Regions from separate parts of the Ruminococcus bovis genome, predicted to be linked through region 1. Evidence: predicted binding sites of a transcription regulator. Region 1 holds the regulator's gene; each other region holds the start of a gene.

Region 1 (5,613 bases):
AGCATTGCTTTACTGTATGTGACCCTGAGTTCCCTAAGAGAGCAAAGGAACTAGGTTCATCAATTATTGTTGGTGGTGCTAACTACGGTCAAGGTTCTTCAAGAGAACATGCAGCACTTGCACCTCTATACCTAGGTGTTAAGGCAGTACTTGTTAAGTCATTTGCAAGAATTCACAGAGCTAACCTAATCAATGCCGGTATTCTACCACTAGAATTCTGTAATGAAGCTGACTATGACAAGATTAACCTAAATGATGAAATCACACTACCTGATGTTAAGGATATTATCGCTAATGGTGGAGATGTTAAGGTTGTTAACAAAACTACCGGTGAAGAAATTATGGCTAAGTGTGAACTAACAGATAGAACAAAGGCAATTATTATTGCCGGTGGTCTACTAAACTACACAAAAGAAAACGGCTAATTGTACATATTGAAAACCTATTTTCTAATGAAGATAGGTTTTCATTAAACTATAAATAAATACATAAGAAGGAGAATTACTATGGCTAAAATTCCTATGACCACTCCATTAGTTGAGATGGATGGCGACGAAATGACAAGAATCATTTGGAAAATGATTAAGGATATTCTTATCACTCCATATGTTGACCTAAAGACAGAATACTATGACCTAGGTCTTGAAAACAGAAATGCTACTAACGACCAGGTAACTGTTGACTCAGCAGAAGCAACTAAGAAATACGGTGTTGCAGTTAAGTGTGCTACAATCACACCTAATGCTGCAAGAATGACAGAATATGACCTAAAGGAAATGTGGAAGTCACCTAACGGTACAATCAGAGCAATTCTTGACGGTACAGTATTCCGTTCACCTATTATTGTTAAGGGTATCACACCATATATTCCAACATGGAAAAAGCCAATCACTATTGCAAGACATGCTTACGGTGATGTTTATAAGAATACTGAAATGGTTGTTAAGGGTGGTTCAAAGGCTGAACTTCTTGTTACTAAGCCTGACGGCACAACTGAAACTTCACTAATTCACGACTTTAAGGGTGACGGTGTTATTCAGGGTATGCACAACCTTGACAGCTCAATTTCTTCTTTTGCAAGAGCATGTTTCAACTATGCACTTGACCTAAAGCAAGACATTTGGTTTGCTACTAAGGATACAATCAGCAAAAAGTATGACCATACATTTAAGGATATTTTCCAGGAAATCTTCGACAATGAATACAAAGATAAGTTTGAAGAAGCAGGTATTGAATACTTCTACACACTAATTGATGATGCTGTTGCAAGAGTTATCCGTTCAGAAGGTGGCTACATTTGGGCTTGTAAGAACTATGACGGTGATGTTATGAGTGATATGATTGCTACTGCATTCGGTTCACTTGCTATGATGACATCTGTTCTTGTTTCTCCAGAAGGTATTTATGAATATGAAGCAGCTCACGGTACAGTTCAGCGTCACTACTACAAGCACCTAAAGGGTGAAGAAACATCAACAAATAGTGTTGCTACACTATTTGCTTGGACCGGTGCATTACGCAAGAGAGGCGAACTGGACTCTATTCCGGAACTATGTGACTTTGCTGATAAGCTTGAAAAAGCTACAATCACAACTATTGAAGACGGTGTAATGACAGGTGACCTTTATCTACTATCTACTCTTGAAAACAAGAAGAAAGTAAACACAGAGGAATTCCTTGTTGCTGTTAACGAAAGACTAAAGGCAATTCTTTAATTGAAAGGTGGCATTAGTAGTGCCAAAAAGTAATAAGATTTCTATGTCTGTTATCAGAAGACTTCCTAGATATTACAGATTTATCTCGGAACTTGCTGATAACGGAGAGCAGAGAATAAGCTCAGGTAAACTTGCTGAACTGATGAATGTTACTGCCAGTCAGATTAGACAGGACTTTAACTGCTTTGGTGGTTTTGGTCAGCAAGGTTATGGATACAGTATCTCATATCTAAAAAGTGAAATGGAAAACATACTTGGACTTAACAAGGTAAACAATGCTATTATTCTTGGTGCAGGTAACCTTGGTAAAGCAGTTGCACTTCACATTAACTTTGCTGAAAGAGGCTTTAACATTAAGGGTATCTTTGAGACTAACCCTAATATTATCGGTACAAAGATTAATGATATTGAGGTTATGCCTGAGTCACAAGTTGATGAATTTATCAAGAACAATGATATTTCAATAGCTATGCTATGTATTCCGAGACAAAGTGTTGCAACTATTATTGACAGACTTTACAACTGTGGAATTAAGGCATATTGGAATTTCTCTCACTTTGATATTGCCAGAAAATACAGTGATACTGTTGTTGAGAATGTTCATATGACAGATAGCTTAATGACTCTCTCATATAGAATGAACGAAAAATTAAAATCAGAAGAAAAAACTGAAGAATAATTATTAGGGCAGAAATTTTACTTTCTGCCCTATTTTTCTGCAACATAAAGCCTCCTACAGTACTACTATAGGAGGCTTTGTTTATTTAGCTATGAATTTTACATTTTTAGGAGCTTTTCCATTACTTTTAATTAGCTTTTTGTATTTCTTTAGTTTACTCTTTGGCACAGTAAACTTTGCTTTTGAATAAATTTTTGAAAACGCTGATTTTCCTACTTTACTCAACTTTGTTGATTTTATGTTTACTGACTTTAACTTTCTGTTGTTATTAAATGCACTATCCCCTATTGATTTTAGATTTTTGCCTAGAGTGATACTCTCTAGTCTTGTACAATCTTTAAAATCATATTTTCCAACATTAGTTAAAGAAGATGATGTTATTTTTTTCAGCTTAACGCACTTTTCAAATGTACCACGATAATACGGTGTTTCAATTAAAGTATACTTTTTATTAGGATTTTGTTTATATACTTTCCAAGCAGAAGAATGTAATTTTTTTAATTTAGGAATATCTACCGTTGACAAGTTTATGCAGTTAAAGAACGCAGATGAACCAAGTTCTTTTACCTTAGGCAACGATATTTTCTTTAAACTTTTACAACTATAAAATGTTCTTGCTCCTACAGTTTTTACATTAGGAACTGAAATGCTCTTTAACCTTGTACAACCTTCAAATGTACCATGATATTTATATCCTAAAAAGTGTGATTCAAATTCACCGTAATAGTGACCGGCACTATTTTTTGTAATATCGGTAACATCATGTTCTGCCCATTTCAGCATATACAATCCATCAACTTTTGGCAATGTGATAGTTTCCAAACTTTCACATTTTGCAAATGCTCCTGCACCAAGATAAGTTACATTATTAAGTTTGTTATTTGCATTTATTTTCTTCAATTTTTTACATTGATAAAACGTATCTGCACCTATAACTTTTGCCTTTGGAATATTGACACTTTCAAGTGAATAACAGTTGCTAAATGTACCCTCAATAAAAGACTTTTTACCATTTAGAGTATCTTCATCTACAACCCTACCACTATTCAATGTGGTAATATTAGGTAATGAAATATTCTTCAAGCTTTTACAATTATGAAATACTGACACACCCAAACTTGTAACATTATTTAGTATATTATTCTTATTGATTGTCTTTAACTTTTGACAGTCAAAGAATGTTCTGTCACCTAATTTTTTTACTTTAGGTATGTAAACATTTTCTAAGTTTTGACAATGCATAAACGCACCTACATAAACCCAAGGACTATAGTAATCACCAATAAGACAAACATCTGTCCCATCCTCAAAACCATTATAATGGGAAAATAATTTAACCTCATTATCATCTAGCTTTTGCAAATTTGGAAAAGAAATATTTTTTAGATTTTTACAATTCATAAATGCACCACCGTCAATTTGTGTTACATTTTTACCACCTTGAATACTTTTTAATTTTATCAAATCAAAGAAAGCACATTTTCCAATATGTTTCATTGAATTTGGAAGAATCAATGTTTCAACATTTTGAAAACCAATAAAGGTAAAGTCATCAATGCCTGTAATACCCTCAGAAATAACAATTGTTTTTGTATTATCTAATGCAATTTCATCCCAATAAAATGGATTTCCATTATTATAATCACTAGAAGAAACTCCACTATCAAAAAAACCTTTACCGGTAATTGTTAGGGTATTGGTAGTTTTATTATAAAATGCTTTAAAGATCTTACTATAAACATTAATCTCTATCTCATCAGTATCAGCTAATACATTAAACGGAACAACAGTAACCAATAACATAAATACTAAAAATAAGCTAATTAATTTTTTCATAAAATCACCTTCTAAGTGGCAAAAACTATTTTATAAATACACTATCTTATACATAAAATTATATTTTATATTGTATTTTTTGTCAATACTGTATAGTAATTTAGTAATTATAATACTTAAAATCTAAATCATAAAGCCTCCTACAGTATAACTATAGGAGGCTTTGTTTATTTAGCTATGAATTTTACATTTTTTGGAGCTTTTCCATTACTTTTAATTAGCTTTTTGTATTTCTTTAGTTTACTCTTTGGCACAGTAAACTTTGCTTTTGAATAAATTTTAGAAAATGCTGATTTTCCTACTTTACTCAACTTTGTTGACTTTATGTTTACTGACTTTAACTTTCTGTTGTTATTAAATGCACTATCCCCTATTGATTTTAGATTTTTGCCAAGAGTAATACTCTCCAGTCTTGTACAATCTTTAAAATCATACTTTCCAACATTAGCTAAAGAAGATGATGTTATTTTCTTTAGTTTAACACACTTTTCAAATGTACCACGATAATAATACTTTCTCTTAACCTTTTTAGGAATATATTCTGTTCCTTCATTTAGAAGTTTAAATTGTGTCCATTTTGTTGTTTGCAGATTACGCAACTTTGGCATATTAACTGATGTTAAATTAATACAATTAAAGAATGCAGATGAACCTAGAGTAGTTACCTTTGGTAAAGAAATTTTCTTTAAGCTTTTACAACTATAAAAAGTCCTTGCTCCTACAGTTTTAACATTAGGAGCTGAAATGCTCTTTAACCTTGTACAACCTTCAAATGTACCATAAACTCTGTCACAGGAACGCAAATCACTAATACACTCATAGTAAAAGTCAGTTGGTTGTTCATTATAGAACCGTAAATCACTTGCTTTATACTTTGTCATTTTTAGTTGCTGTACCTTTGGCAAAGAAATCTTCTCTAACTTTTCACATTTTGCAAATACACCTGAACCTAGATAAGTCAGTTTAGAAAGGCTGTTATTCTTATTTATACTTTTTAAGTTTTTACAATTGTAAAATGAGTTATTACCAATGACTTCTACATTTGGAATATTAATTTTTTCTAATGATGAACAATTTTCAAAAGCCCCTTCGCAATGCAAGTCACCACTAGGAAGTACAATTCCACCACTATCACCTTTTTTTATCAACGCACTGCTTTTTACTGTCTTTATCTTCGGTAAAGAAATACTTTTTAGGCTTTTGCAATTATAAAACACAGATACACCCATATCTGTAATATTATTCAAATTATTATTCTTGTTAATTGTCTTTAGTTTTGGACAATCAAAAAATGTTCTATCAGCAAGTTTTTTTACCTTTGGAATATAAATGCTTTCAAGATTTCTACAATGCACAAATGGTCCTACACTAAAACTCTTTTCT
Region 2 (5,613 bases), 830 kb from region 1:
AAACTTAAACTTTATCAATTGTAAACCGTTTACTCATATTGACACTTGACAATTGTTGTGTTATAATAGGTTTACCTGTGAATGGTTCTTTATTCAAAGGGGAGAAAAATGAATAATTTTACACTTATTTCTAAAAAACAATCTAATGAGGAAGGAGATTTTGAGTCATACGGTATTCGGTGCAATTGTTTTGATAGCAACCTTGCAATTGAAGATATAACAACTGAATGGGATTAGATTGAATATATCATCAATGCTTTCAACACTCACCTGCCGGAAGAGGTCCATATATATGATATTTTAGAAAATTACCTTTTAGATTTTACTGATTTCTAAAATCGTGTTATAATCTACTTGGTGATACAATATGATTTGCAATTTATGTCCGAGAAAATGTAACGCAGAAAGAAATGATAGTGTAGGCAAAGGCTACTGCAAAATGCCAAAATCTCTTTATGTTAGCCGTGTAGCCCACCACTACTGGGAAGAACCCGTTATCAGTGGTAAGAAAGGTACTGTAGCAGTGTTTTTCACCGGATGTACTCTTGACTGCATATACTGTCAAAATCGTGAAATTTCTCATAACAATTTAGGAAGAAAAGTTACCATTGATGAACTGGCTAAGGAAGTTACCTTACTGCTAGACAAAGGTGCTGAAAGTTTAAGTTTTATTACACCAAGCCACTATACAAATGGGATTATACAGTTGCTTGATATAATAAGCCCAACAGTACCGGTTGTCTATAATACGAGTGGTTTTGACTCTATTGAAACACTTAAGAAACTTGAAGGCTATATTGATATTTATCTACCAGACCTTAAATATAGCAACAACGACTTAGGTTTAAAATATAGTAATGTAAGGAACTACTTTGATATTACATCAAAAGCTATTGAAGAAATGGTAAGACAAACCGGTAAACCTGTCATAAACCAAGATGGTATTATGGAGAAAGGTACAATGGTTCGTAATTTAGTATTGCCAAGTCATACGAAAAATTCCATTGAAGTAATAAATTATCTTGCAGAAAAATATGGAGATAAAATATTATTTTCACTAATGGGACAGTACATTCCATATGGAGATGCAAAAAATAATAAAAAGTTAAACCGTAAAATTACAAAAAGAGAATATGAAAAGGTTTTGTCAGCTTTTGAAAGTAGTGGTCTTAACGGTTACTGTCAGGAACTTTCATCAGCAAGTGAAAAGTACATACCGGAATGGGATTCGGATGTATTATAAATTTTTTCATATTACAGTTAATCGGAACATTCGCAGTAAAGGAAAGGTAGATACAATAATATAGAGTTTTTAATTTGAGAAATAAAATTATATATTACTTGGGATAAAGGAGCTTTAAGTAGTTCCTTTATTTTTTTACACTTTAAAAATTTTGTTCTTATTTATTATTCTAATATAGAATTATATAAATAATTCAAACACAAAAAAGCCTCCCAAAAGGGAGGCTATAATTTGCATAAATTAATTATTTTGCGTAATCAGAAACTCTTGATTCACGAATAATATTAACTTTGATTTGACCAGGATATTCAAGCTCCTGTTCAATCTTCTTACTGATTTCTCTGGCTAGTGGAGCCATCTTGTCATCATTAATCTGTTCAGGCTTAACCATAACACGGATTTCTCTACCGGCTTGAATAGCAAAGCAACTGTCAACACCAGGGAAGCTCTTACCAACTTCTTCAAGCTGTTGTAGTCTCTTAATGTAATTTTCAATGTTTTCTCTTCTAGCTCCGGGTCTTGCAGCAGAAATAGCATCAGCAGCCTGAACAATACAAGCTACAACTGTCTTTGCTTCTACATCACCATGGTGAGCATGAATAGCATGGATAACTGCGTCACTTTCTTTATATTTTCTGGCAACTTCAACACCAAGCTGAATGTGAGAACCTTCCATTTCATGGTCAAGTGCTTTACCAATATCGTGAAGTAAACCGGCTCTCTTAGCAACTGTTGGGTTAAGACCTAGTTCTGAAGCAATCATACCTGAAATATAAGCAACTTCAATTGAGTGTCTCAGTACATTCTGACCATAAGAGGTTCTGTACTTTAATCTACCAAGAAGTTTAACAAGCTCAGGGTGAAGGTTGTTAACACCAAGTTCAACAACTGTTCTCTCACCTTCGGCCTTAATAGTAGCTTCAACTTCTCTTCTTGCCTTTTCAACAGTTTCTTCAATTCTTGCAGGATGGATTCTACCATCTGAAATAAGTTTTTCCAAAGCAACTCTTGCAATTTCTCTTCTAACAGGTTCGAAAGAAGAAAGTGTAATTGCTTCAGGAGTATCGTCAATAATAAGATCAACACCTGTAAGTGTTTCAATAGTACGAATGTTTCTACCTTCTCTACCGATGATACGACCTTTCATATCATCATTTGGAAGAGATACAACAGAAACAGTAGCTTCCGATACTTGATCAGCAGCTAAACGCTGAATAGCAAGACTGATAATATTTCTTGCTCTCTTGTCGGATTCTTCCTTTAGCTTTTCCTCATATTCAAGGATTTTTACAGATTTTTCATGGTCAAGTTCTGTATCAAGCTGTTGTAGTAAGTAATCCTTAGCCTGGTCAGCAGTATAACCTGAAATTCTCTCAAGCATTTCAAACTGACTTTTCTTAACCTGTTCAACTTCTTGAAGCTTTTGTTCAACTTCCTTTTGCTTTCTCTGGTAGTTGTTTTCCTTCTTCTCAAGGTTGTCCATCTTTCTGTCAAGAGTTTCCTCTTTTTGCTGAATTCTTCGTTCCTGACGCTGAACTTCTTTTCTGCGATCAGAAATTTCCTTTTCGTTCTCATTTCTTAGACGATGAAGTTCATCTTTACCTTCAAGTAAAAATTCCTTCTTCTTAGCCTCAGCTGACTTAATTGCTTCAGAAACAATACGGTTTGCTTCTGTTTCGGCAGAACCAATAGCCTTTTCTGCAACTTGCTTTCTACGCTGGATACCAAGATAAACACCAACAGCAAGACCTGCAACAATAGCAACAACAATCAGCACAATAGCTAACCACATTGGCATAGGAAATGACACCTCCTTGTTTTGTTTTTTTAATAAATTCAAATTCATCAAAACAATCGACCGGGTGCCGTTAGACAGATATTCAATTTTTACGAAATATAAAAAAGGCAATTGCCCAATAAATTAATCATAAAACCCACAAGGGTAGTATTACCAGAATGTTGTGCATAAAAAAGCAAAAAATAAATATAATACTAAATGATTATCTATATATAACGGCTCAATAAGAGTCAATTAAAAGGAATTAAGCGAATAAATCACTTAAATTGCGTAAAAATAAAATCACGCTTACTAATATATTAATAGATAGAGGGAGGTTTGTCAAGATAAAAAATTTAAGATATTTCTTTATTGGAATTATAATTTGTCTTATATGTGAAAAACTGTACAGAAATACGACTTTATTTTTGGTAAAAATATTCCATATCATAAAATTTTCATAAAAGTCGTGTTAAATTTCTCACAAAGTATTGAAAAATTTACGAACTTGTAATAAAATATAAGTACCTTAAAATTTAGGAGGAATAAAAAATGGCAATTAAAGTTGCAATTAATGGTTTCGGCCGTATCGGTCGTCTAGCATTCAGACAGATGTTTGGTGCTGAAGGTTATGAAGTAGTAGCAATCAACGATCTAACAGATCCAGCTATGCTTGCACACCTACTAAAGTATGATTCTGCACAGGGTAAGTATGCTCTTGCTGACAAGGTTGAAGCAAAGGAATCTTCAATCGTTGTTGACGGTAAGGAAATCACAATCTATGCTAAGCCAAACGCTGCTGAACTACCTTGGGGTGAAATCGGTGTTGACGTTGTTCTAGAATGCACAGGTTTCTATACATCAAAGGCTAAGGCACAGGCTCACATTGATGCCGGTGCTAAGAAGGTTGTTATCTCTGCTCCAGCAGGTAACGATCTACCAACAGTTGTTTACTCAGTAAACGAAAATGTACTAACAAAGGAAGACAAGATTATTTCTGCTGCTTCTTGTACAACAAACTGTCTAGCTCCTATGGCTAAGGCTCTTAACGACCTAGCTCCAATCCAGAGCGGTATCATGAGCACAATTCACGCTTACACAGGTGATCAGATGATCCTTGACGGTCCTCACAGAAAGGGTGACCTAAGAAGAGCTAGAGCTGGTGCTGTAAATATCGTTCCTAACTCAACAGGTGCTGCTAAGGCTATCGGCCTAGTTATCCCTGAACTAAACGGTAAGCTAATCGGTTCTGCACAGAGAGTTCCTGTACCAACAGGTTCAACAACAATCCTAACATCAGTTGTTAAGGGTAAGGTTACAGTTGACGAAGTTAACGCTGCTATGAAGGCTGCTGCTTCTGAATCATATGGCTACAACACAGATCCAATCGTTTCTTCTGATATCGTTGGTATGACATACGGTTCACTATTCGATTCAACACAGACAATGTGCACATACATGGAAGATACAGACACAACTCAGGTTCAGACTGTTTCTTGGTATGATAACGAAAACTCTTACACATCACAGATGGTAAGAACAATTAAGTATTTCGCTGAACTATAATTTAATATTTAGTGTATTACTTCCCCACCGATTTTTCGGTGGGGTTTTTGTTTTACAATTTTTCATTTTTGTGTTATACTCTTCTCAAGAAATTTGATTTATTGGAGAAATTATGGAAAGACCTATATTAAACACACAGCTAGATAGCAAAACTTTTAAGGAATTTTATTACCTAAAAGAGGAATTAGTAAATTTTTGTAGAGAAAATAATCTGCCAACATCCGGTGGTAAAATTGAATTAACCGAAAGAATTGCATACTTTCTTGACACAGGAAAAGTACTACCACCTACTAAAACTAAAAGAAAAGCAAGTAATATTACTGTTATAACTAAAGATACTGAAATTGAAAATAATTTTGTCTGTTCAGAAACTCACAGAGCATTTTTCAAGGAACAAATAGGAAGTAGTTTTTCATTTAATGTAGCCTTTCAAAAATGGCTTAAATCAAATGCAGGAAAAACATACAGAGATGCTATTGATGTCTACTATAAAATCCTTGAAGAAAAGAAGAATAGCAAAGTAAAGAAAATTGACAGACAATTTGAATACAACACATACATTAGAGATTTCTTTGCTAACAATAAAGAAAAAAACCTTGATGATGCAATTAAGTGTTGGAAATATAAAAAACAACTACAAGGTCACAACAAGTATGAAAAATCTGACCTTGTAGCTTTAAAATAATTTTGGAGGTATAATTATGGATTTAAATTTTAGAATTGTTCATCAGAATTTTAATGTAGCTGACCTAGATACTTCTCTTGATTTTTATGAAAAGGCTTTAGGCTTAAAAGAAAAAAGCAGAATTGACGGTGACGGTTTTACTATCGTTTATGTTGGCAATGATACAACTGACTTTGTGCTTGAACTGACTTGTCTTGATGACCACCCTGAAAAGTATGACCTTGGTGAAGGTGAATTCCACCTAGCATTTAAAGTTCAGGACTTTAACAAGGCTCATTCACTTCATGAAGAAATGGGTTGCATCTGCTTTGAAAACCCTGATATGGGTATTTATTTCATCAA
Region 3 (5,613 bases), 740 kb from region 1:
TAATTTTAATAAGATTAACACAGGCATCCGAAAAAATTATCTGAAAATCAATCTACAATTACATATTCTAGGGACAATACATTTAAACTTGCATCATATTCAAGTACAACACTAAAGCGAACTGACAACAATGTTATTCTATTAAAGACACACAAAACAGAACTTATTATCAGTTTCACTTTAGTTTGCACATTAATTTTAATTCACTATGTTAATTAACTATTGTTAATTATTCACCATAGTAAGCCTTTAGATACATTTCCTTAATTTCTGAGATTAATGGGTATCTTGGGTTAGCACCTGTACACTGGTCATCAAATGCGTCTTCGCACATACTGTCTAGTGTTTCTAGGAATTTATCTTCTTCAATGCCGTAATCCTTGATTGTCTTCTTAATGCCAACTCTTTCCTTTAGCTCGTCAATCATCTTGATTAGGTTTTCTACCTTTTCTTCATCTGTCTTACCCTTTACGCCTAGGTATTCACCGAATTCAGCATATCTTCTCATTGTGTGTGGGTAAGCATACTGGCTGAATGTACCCATCTTTCTTGGGCATTCTGCAGCATTGAATCTGATTACTAGGTCGATTAGTAGAGCATTTGCAATACCGTGTGGTAGGTGATGGTAAGCACCTAGCTTATGAGCCATTGAGTGACATACACCTAGGAATGCATTTGCGAATGCCATACCTGCCATTGTAGCTGCGTTAGCCATCTTTTCTCTTGCTACCGGTTCGTTAGGACCGTTATCGTAACATGTTGGTAGGTATTCAAAGATTGTCTTAGCAGCCTTTAGAGCTAGACCGTCTGAATAATCTGTTGCCATAATTGATGCATAAGCTTCTAGAGCATGTGTTAGTGCGTCAACACCTGATGCAGCTGTTAGACCCTTAGGAGCTGTCATATGCATATCTGTATCAACAATAGCCATCTTTGGTAGTAGCTGATAGTCAGCTAGAGGGTACTTAATACCACTCTTTTCGTCTGTGATAACTGCGAATGGAGTTACTTCTGAACCTGTACCTGCTGATGTTGGAACTGCGATGAAGTAAGCCTTCTTACCCATTTCAGGGAATGTGTAAACTCTCTTACGGATGTCGATATATCTCATAGCCATATCCATAAAGTCTACTTCAGGATGTTCATACATTACCCACATAATCTTACCGGCATCCATTGCTGAACCACCACCGATTGCGATAATGCAATCAGGTTCGAATGCTGTCATCTGCTTTGCACCTTCCTTAGCACAAGCAAGTGTTGGGTCTGGAGCAACATCAAAGAATGTTGTATGAACAATGCCCATTTCGTCTAGCTTATCTGTTACAATCTTTGTGTAACCATTCTTGTATAGGAACTGGTCTGTTACGATAAATACTCTCTTCTTACCCATAACATCTTTTAGTTCCTGTAGTGCTACTGGTAGGCAGCCCTTCTTCATATATACCTTTTCAGGTGCTCTGAACCAAAGCATATTTTCCCTTCTCTCTGCTACTGTCTTAATATTAATTAAGTGCTTTACGCCAACATTTTCTGATACTGAGTTGCCACCCCATGAGCCACAACCTAGTGTTAGTGAAGGCTTTAGCTGGAAGTTATATAGGTCACCGATACCACCGTGTGATGATGGTGTATTTACAAGGATTCTACATGTCTTCATTCTGTTTGCGAATGTATCAATCTTATCCTTTTCTGTTACTGCGTTACAGTATAGAGAAGATGTATGACCGTAACCACCATCAGCGATTAGGTGTTCTGCCTTATTTAGAGCATCTTCAAAATCTTCTGCCTTATAGAAAGCTAGAACCGGAGAAAGCTTTTCGTGAGCGAATTCTTCTGCAATGTCAACGCTTTCAACTTCACCGATGATAACCTTTGTATCAACAGGAACATCAACACCTGCTAAAGCTGCGATTGTGTGAGCTGACTGACCAACAATCTTAGCATTTAGAGCACCGTTGATGATGATTGTCTTTCTTACCTTTTCTGTTTCTTCAGGGTTTAGGAAGTAACAACCTCTGTACTGGAATTCCTTCTTAACCTTTTCGTAAATATCCTTAACAACGATTACTGACTGTTCTGATGCACAAATCATACCGTTATCAAATGTCTTTGAGTGGATGATTGAAGATACAGCTAGTAGGATGTCTGCTGAGCTATCAATGATAGCTGGAGTATTACCTGCACCAACACCTAGAGCAGGCTTACCACTTGAATAAGCAGCCTTAACCATACCTGGACCACCTGTTGCTAGGATAATGTCTGATTCTTTCATTAGTAGGTTTGTCATATCAAGAGAAGGAATATCAATCCAACCGATGATGTTTTCTGGAGCACCTGCCTTAACAGCTGCATCTAGAACAACCTTTGCTGCTGCGATTGTGCTTTTCTTTGCTCTTGGGTGAGGGGAAATGATGATACCATTTCTTGTCTTTAGAGAGATAAGTGTCTTAAAGATTGCTGTTGATGTTGGGTTTGTTGTTGGGATAACTGCACCTACAACACCGATTGGTTCTGCAACCTTGATTGTACCGAAACTTTCGTCTCTTTCGATAATGTCACAAGTCTTTGTGTTCTTGTATGCGTTGTAAATATATTCTGCTGCGTAGTTGTTCTTGATTACCTTATCTTCTACTACGCCCATACCTGTTTCTTCTACTGCCAGTTTAGCCAGAGGAATTCTTGCCTGGTTTGCTGCAATTGCTGCTGCCTTGAAGATCTTGTCAACCTGTTCCTGTGTGTATGTTGAGAATTTCTTCTGTGCTTCTCTAACCTGTGCTAGTTTTGCTTCTAGTGCTTCTACTGAATCTACAATATTGTTAGCCATAGATTATAACTCCTTTTTTAAGTTCTGTTAAAATTTTAACAAATATTTTGTCGGTTGTAAATACTATATTTTATTTTCCCTATTTTACACAATAGAAATTGTTTTTAAAAGTCTAAAGTTAGATATTATGCTCCCTATTTTTCCTATTATTTTACATACTGTTTCTTTTAATTTTACATAAGAGAATTATGGGGATTTTTGCAGTTTATTTTGTAAAGTATTATATCTATATAAACGACAATTACAACACATATTAAAATAATTATTTTACAAATTTATAAACAAAACAAAATCTCATAGATATCACACTTTTTAACGGGCGAACACTGTTCGCCCCTACGACTGTAAGCCATAAAATGATATAGAATTTTGTAATCAATATATTTCTGCAAAAGAAAAATAAGCCCTATGAAAGGCTTATTTTAATTCTTTTAAATAATATTAAAATGTTCTAGTAAAATCTTGATACCAAGACAAATAAGGATAATACCACCGGCGAGTTCTGCTTTGTTCTTATACTTTAGACCGAAGATATTGCCAATTTTCACACCAATACATGAAATTATAAATGTTGTAATACCGATAATAATTGATGCTAAGGTTGTATTTAAAAAGTCACCAATCATTGAAGAAATGTTAACATCAACGCAAGCAAAGGTAACACCTACTGCTAAAGCATCAATGCTGGTAGCAATAGCCATTGTAAACATAATCTTTACACCTAAGCTATCGTTAGCCTTTTCTTCTTCCTTAGAAAGTGACTCCTTAATCATATTACCACCGATTAAAGAAAGCAAAACAAACGCTATCCAAGGTGTGATACTTGTAATGTAGCCTGTAAAACCGGCACCTAAAAGGTAACCAATCATAGGCATCAAAAACTGAAAGCCCCCAAACCACAGACCACATACTGCCATTGTCTTAAAATTAATCTTAGGGATTGCCAAGCCCTTACATACAGAAACTGCAAATGCGTCCATTGAAAGCCCTACTGCCAATAAGATAACTTCAACTAAACTCATAATAATTCTCTTTTCTTTGAACTCTGCTCTCTATAATACAATAAAGGAAGATATTTGTAAACGCTTTAGTAAATATCTTCCTTTTATATATTCATATGAAATTTTATTTAAAGAAATGAATTATTATTCTTCAACTGCACTCATAAATTTGTTATAAATTTCCGGGTTAATTCTCTTAATAGAAATCGGTTTATGATTTTCGTTTACAAAACAGTGGGTTGAGTGACCTGTACAAGCCAATGAATTGTCTGAAGTAAAACGAATTTCATAATCAAACTTCTGCTTTACACCATTAAAATAAGTCATCTTAATATAAACTGCAAATTCATCTGAACAACCCAGTGACTTATGGTACTTAGCATAAACATCAACAACAGGAATAATCATATTTTGTCGTTCCATTTCAATTAAATCACAACCGAGTTGCTCCATTGCATATATTCTGGCTTCTTCAAAATAGCGAATATAATTAGAATGATGGACAATAGACATTCTGTCAGTTTCATAATAATTAACTTTGCGAATATATGGTTTAAATTTCACAAAATCACTTCCTTAATAATAATCCTGCTTCAAAGTCTTTCTTAGCTTGTTCTTTAACCTTATAATGTTGTTTCTTACCTGTAGCAGTATGTGGTAGTTCATCAACAAAGCGATAATATCTTGGACATTTGTACTTTGATAGATTTGGGTGTTTATCACAATAATCAATCATTTCCTTGACTGTAATTGACTTATCCTCAGGGATAATATAAGCAACAAGCACTTCGCCTCTTGTTTTGTCAGGTACAGAAGTAACAATACTTTCCTGAACCTTAGGGTGCATATTTAGCACTTCTTCAATCTGTGGTGGATAAATATTTTCACCACTACAGATAATCATATCATCCTTACGACCTGCAATAGTTACAAATTCTTTGTCATCCCAAGTAGCAAGGTCACCTGTATATAGATAGCCCTTATAGTACTTTTCTTTTGTAACTTTAGGGTTATCAAAGTAGCACATAGTTGACTTTGATGGTGACTTGATGATAACTTCACCAACCTCTTTACCGTCTTTAGCTACAAAATCATTAGGTTCAGCTTTTTTGTCTTCATAAGCCTTAACAACTCTAACATCATCATCAGTACATGAACGACCTGCTGAACCTGACATTTCAGGTAAATCATATGGTCTAAGGAATGTATTCCAGAATGTTTCTGTTGTACCGTAACCGTTGAAAATATTTGGTGTTAAAGTTTCTTGGAAACGGATACACTGAGCCTTTTCAAGTGGTGAGCCCATTGTAACAATACCCTTGATTTTTGATAAATCTACAGGGTGCTTTTCTTGACGAGTTGCAAGAGAAGTTAGAACTGCCGGTACACCAATAAGGAAAGTTACACCATACTTTTCAGCATAAGTTAGACAAACTCTAGGGTTATAATTACGCAAAATTACAACTGAACCACCGGCATAAAATGTTGGTGTAAGTCCACCTGAATGTAATCCACCTCTATGGAACCAAGGTGTCATATTCATAGTAACATCTGTTGGATTTAGTGGGAAATGCATAATAACATCATGAGCAGAAAGTACTTCGTTAATGTTATTTAGTGGTACACCCTTTGGCAGTGAAGTTGTACCGGAAGTAAACAGTCTTGTAACTTCATCATAAATATGAGGCTGAAAGTCAACTTCAGGGTCAGTATCAGGTGCATCCTTCATAAAGTCTTCAAAACGGATATGTCCCTTTGGTAAAGTTTCGCACTTATTATCATAGT

What was found. The regulator Rex, encoded in region 1, represses fermentation and respiration genes when NADH is low (regulators of the CRP and FNR family bind a similar motif). The targets are predictions, from matches to a motif close to ATTGTTAANNNNTTAACAAT.
Region 2: gap (type I glyceraldehyde-3-phosphate dehydrogenase) is a predicted target of Rex. The motif match lies at 3,489-3,508, and genes of this name have one in related genera.
Region 3: adhE (bifunctional acetaldehyde-CoA/alcohol dehydrogenase) is a predicted target of Rex. The motif match lies at 2,851-2,870, and genes of this name have one in related genera.

Annotation. Positions count from the first base shown of each region.
Region 1 is NZ_CP039381.1:1,905,270-1,910,882, reverse strand. It holds gene E5Z56_RS08995 (aconitate hydratase) at 1-425, shown strand, start outside; gene E5Z56_RS08990 (NADP-dependent isocitrate dehydrogenase) at 507-1,715, shown strand; gene E5Z56_RS08985 (redox-sensing transcriptional repressor Rex) at 1,735-2,394, shown strand; gene E5Z56_RS08980 (leucine-rich repeat domain-containing protein) at 2,476-4,230, opposite strand; gene E5Z56_RS08975 (leucine-rich repeat domain-containing protein) at 4,398-5,613, opposite strand, start outside.
Region 2 is NZ_CP039381.1:295,776-301,388, forward strand. It holds gene E5Z56_RS11985 (hypothetical protein) at 109-237, shown strand; gene E5Z56_RS01440 (radical SAM protein) at 368-1,243, shown strand; gene rny (ribonuclease Y) at 1,488-3,041, opposite strand; gene gap (type I glyceraldehyde-3-phosphate dehydrogenase) at 3,573-4,586, shown strand; gene E5Z56_RS01455 (DUF6434 domain-containing protein) at 4,699-5,271, shown strand; gene E5Z56_RS01460 (VOC family protein) at 5,288-5,613, shown strand, end outside.
Region 3 is NZ_CP039381.1:205,482-211,094, forward strand. It holds gene adhE (bifunctional acetaldehyde-CoA/alcohol dehydrogenase) at 230-2,827, opposite strand; gene E5Z56_RS01015 (manganese efflux pump MntP) at 3,259-3,849, opposite strand; gene E5Z56_RS01020 (acyl-CoA thioesterase) at 3,973-4,392, opposite strand; gene E5Z56_RS01025 (class I adenylate-forming enzyme family protein) at 4,397-5,613, opposite strand, start outside.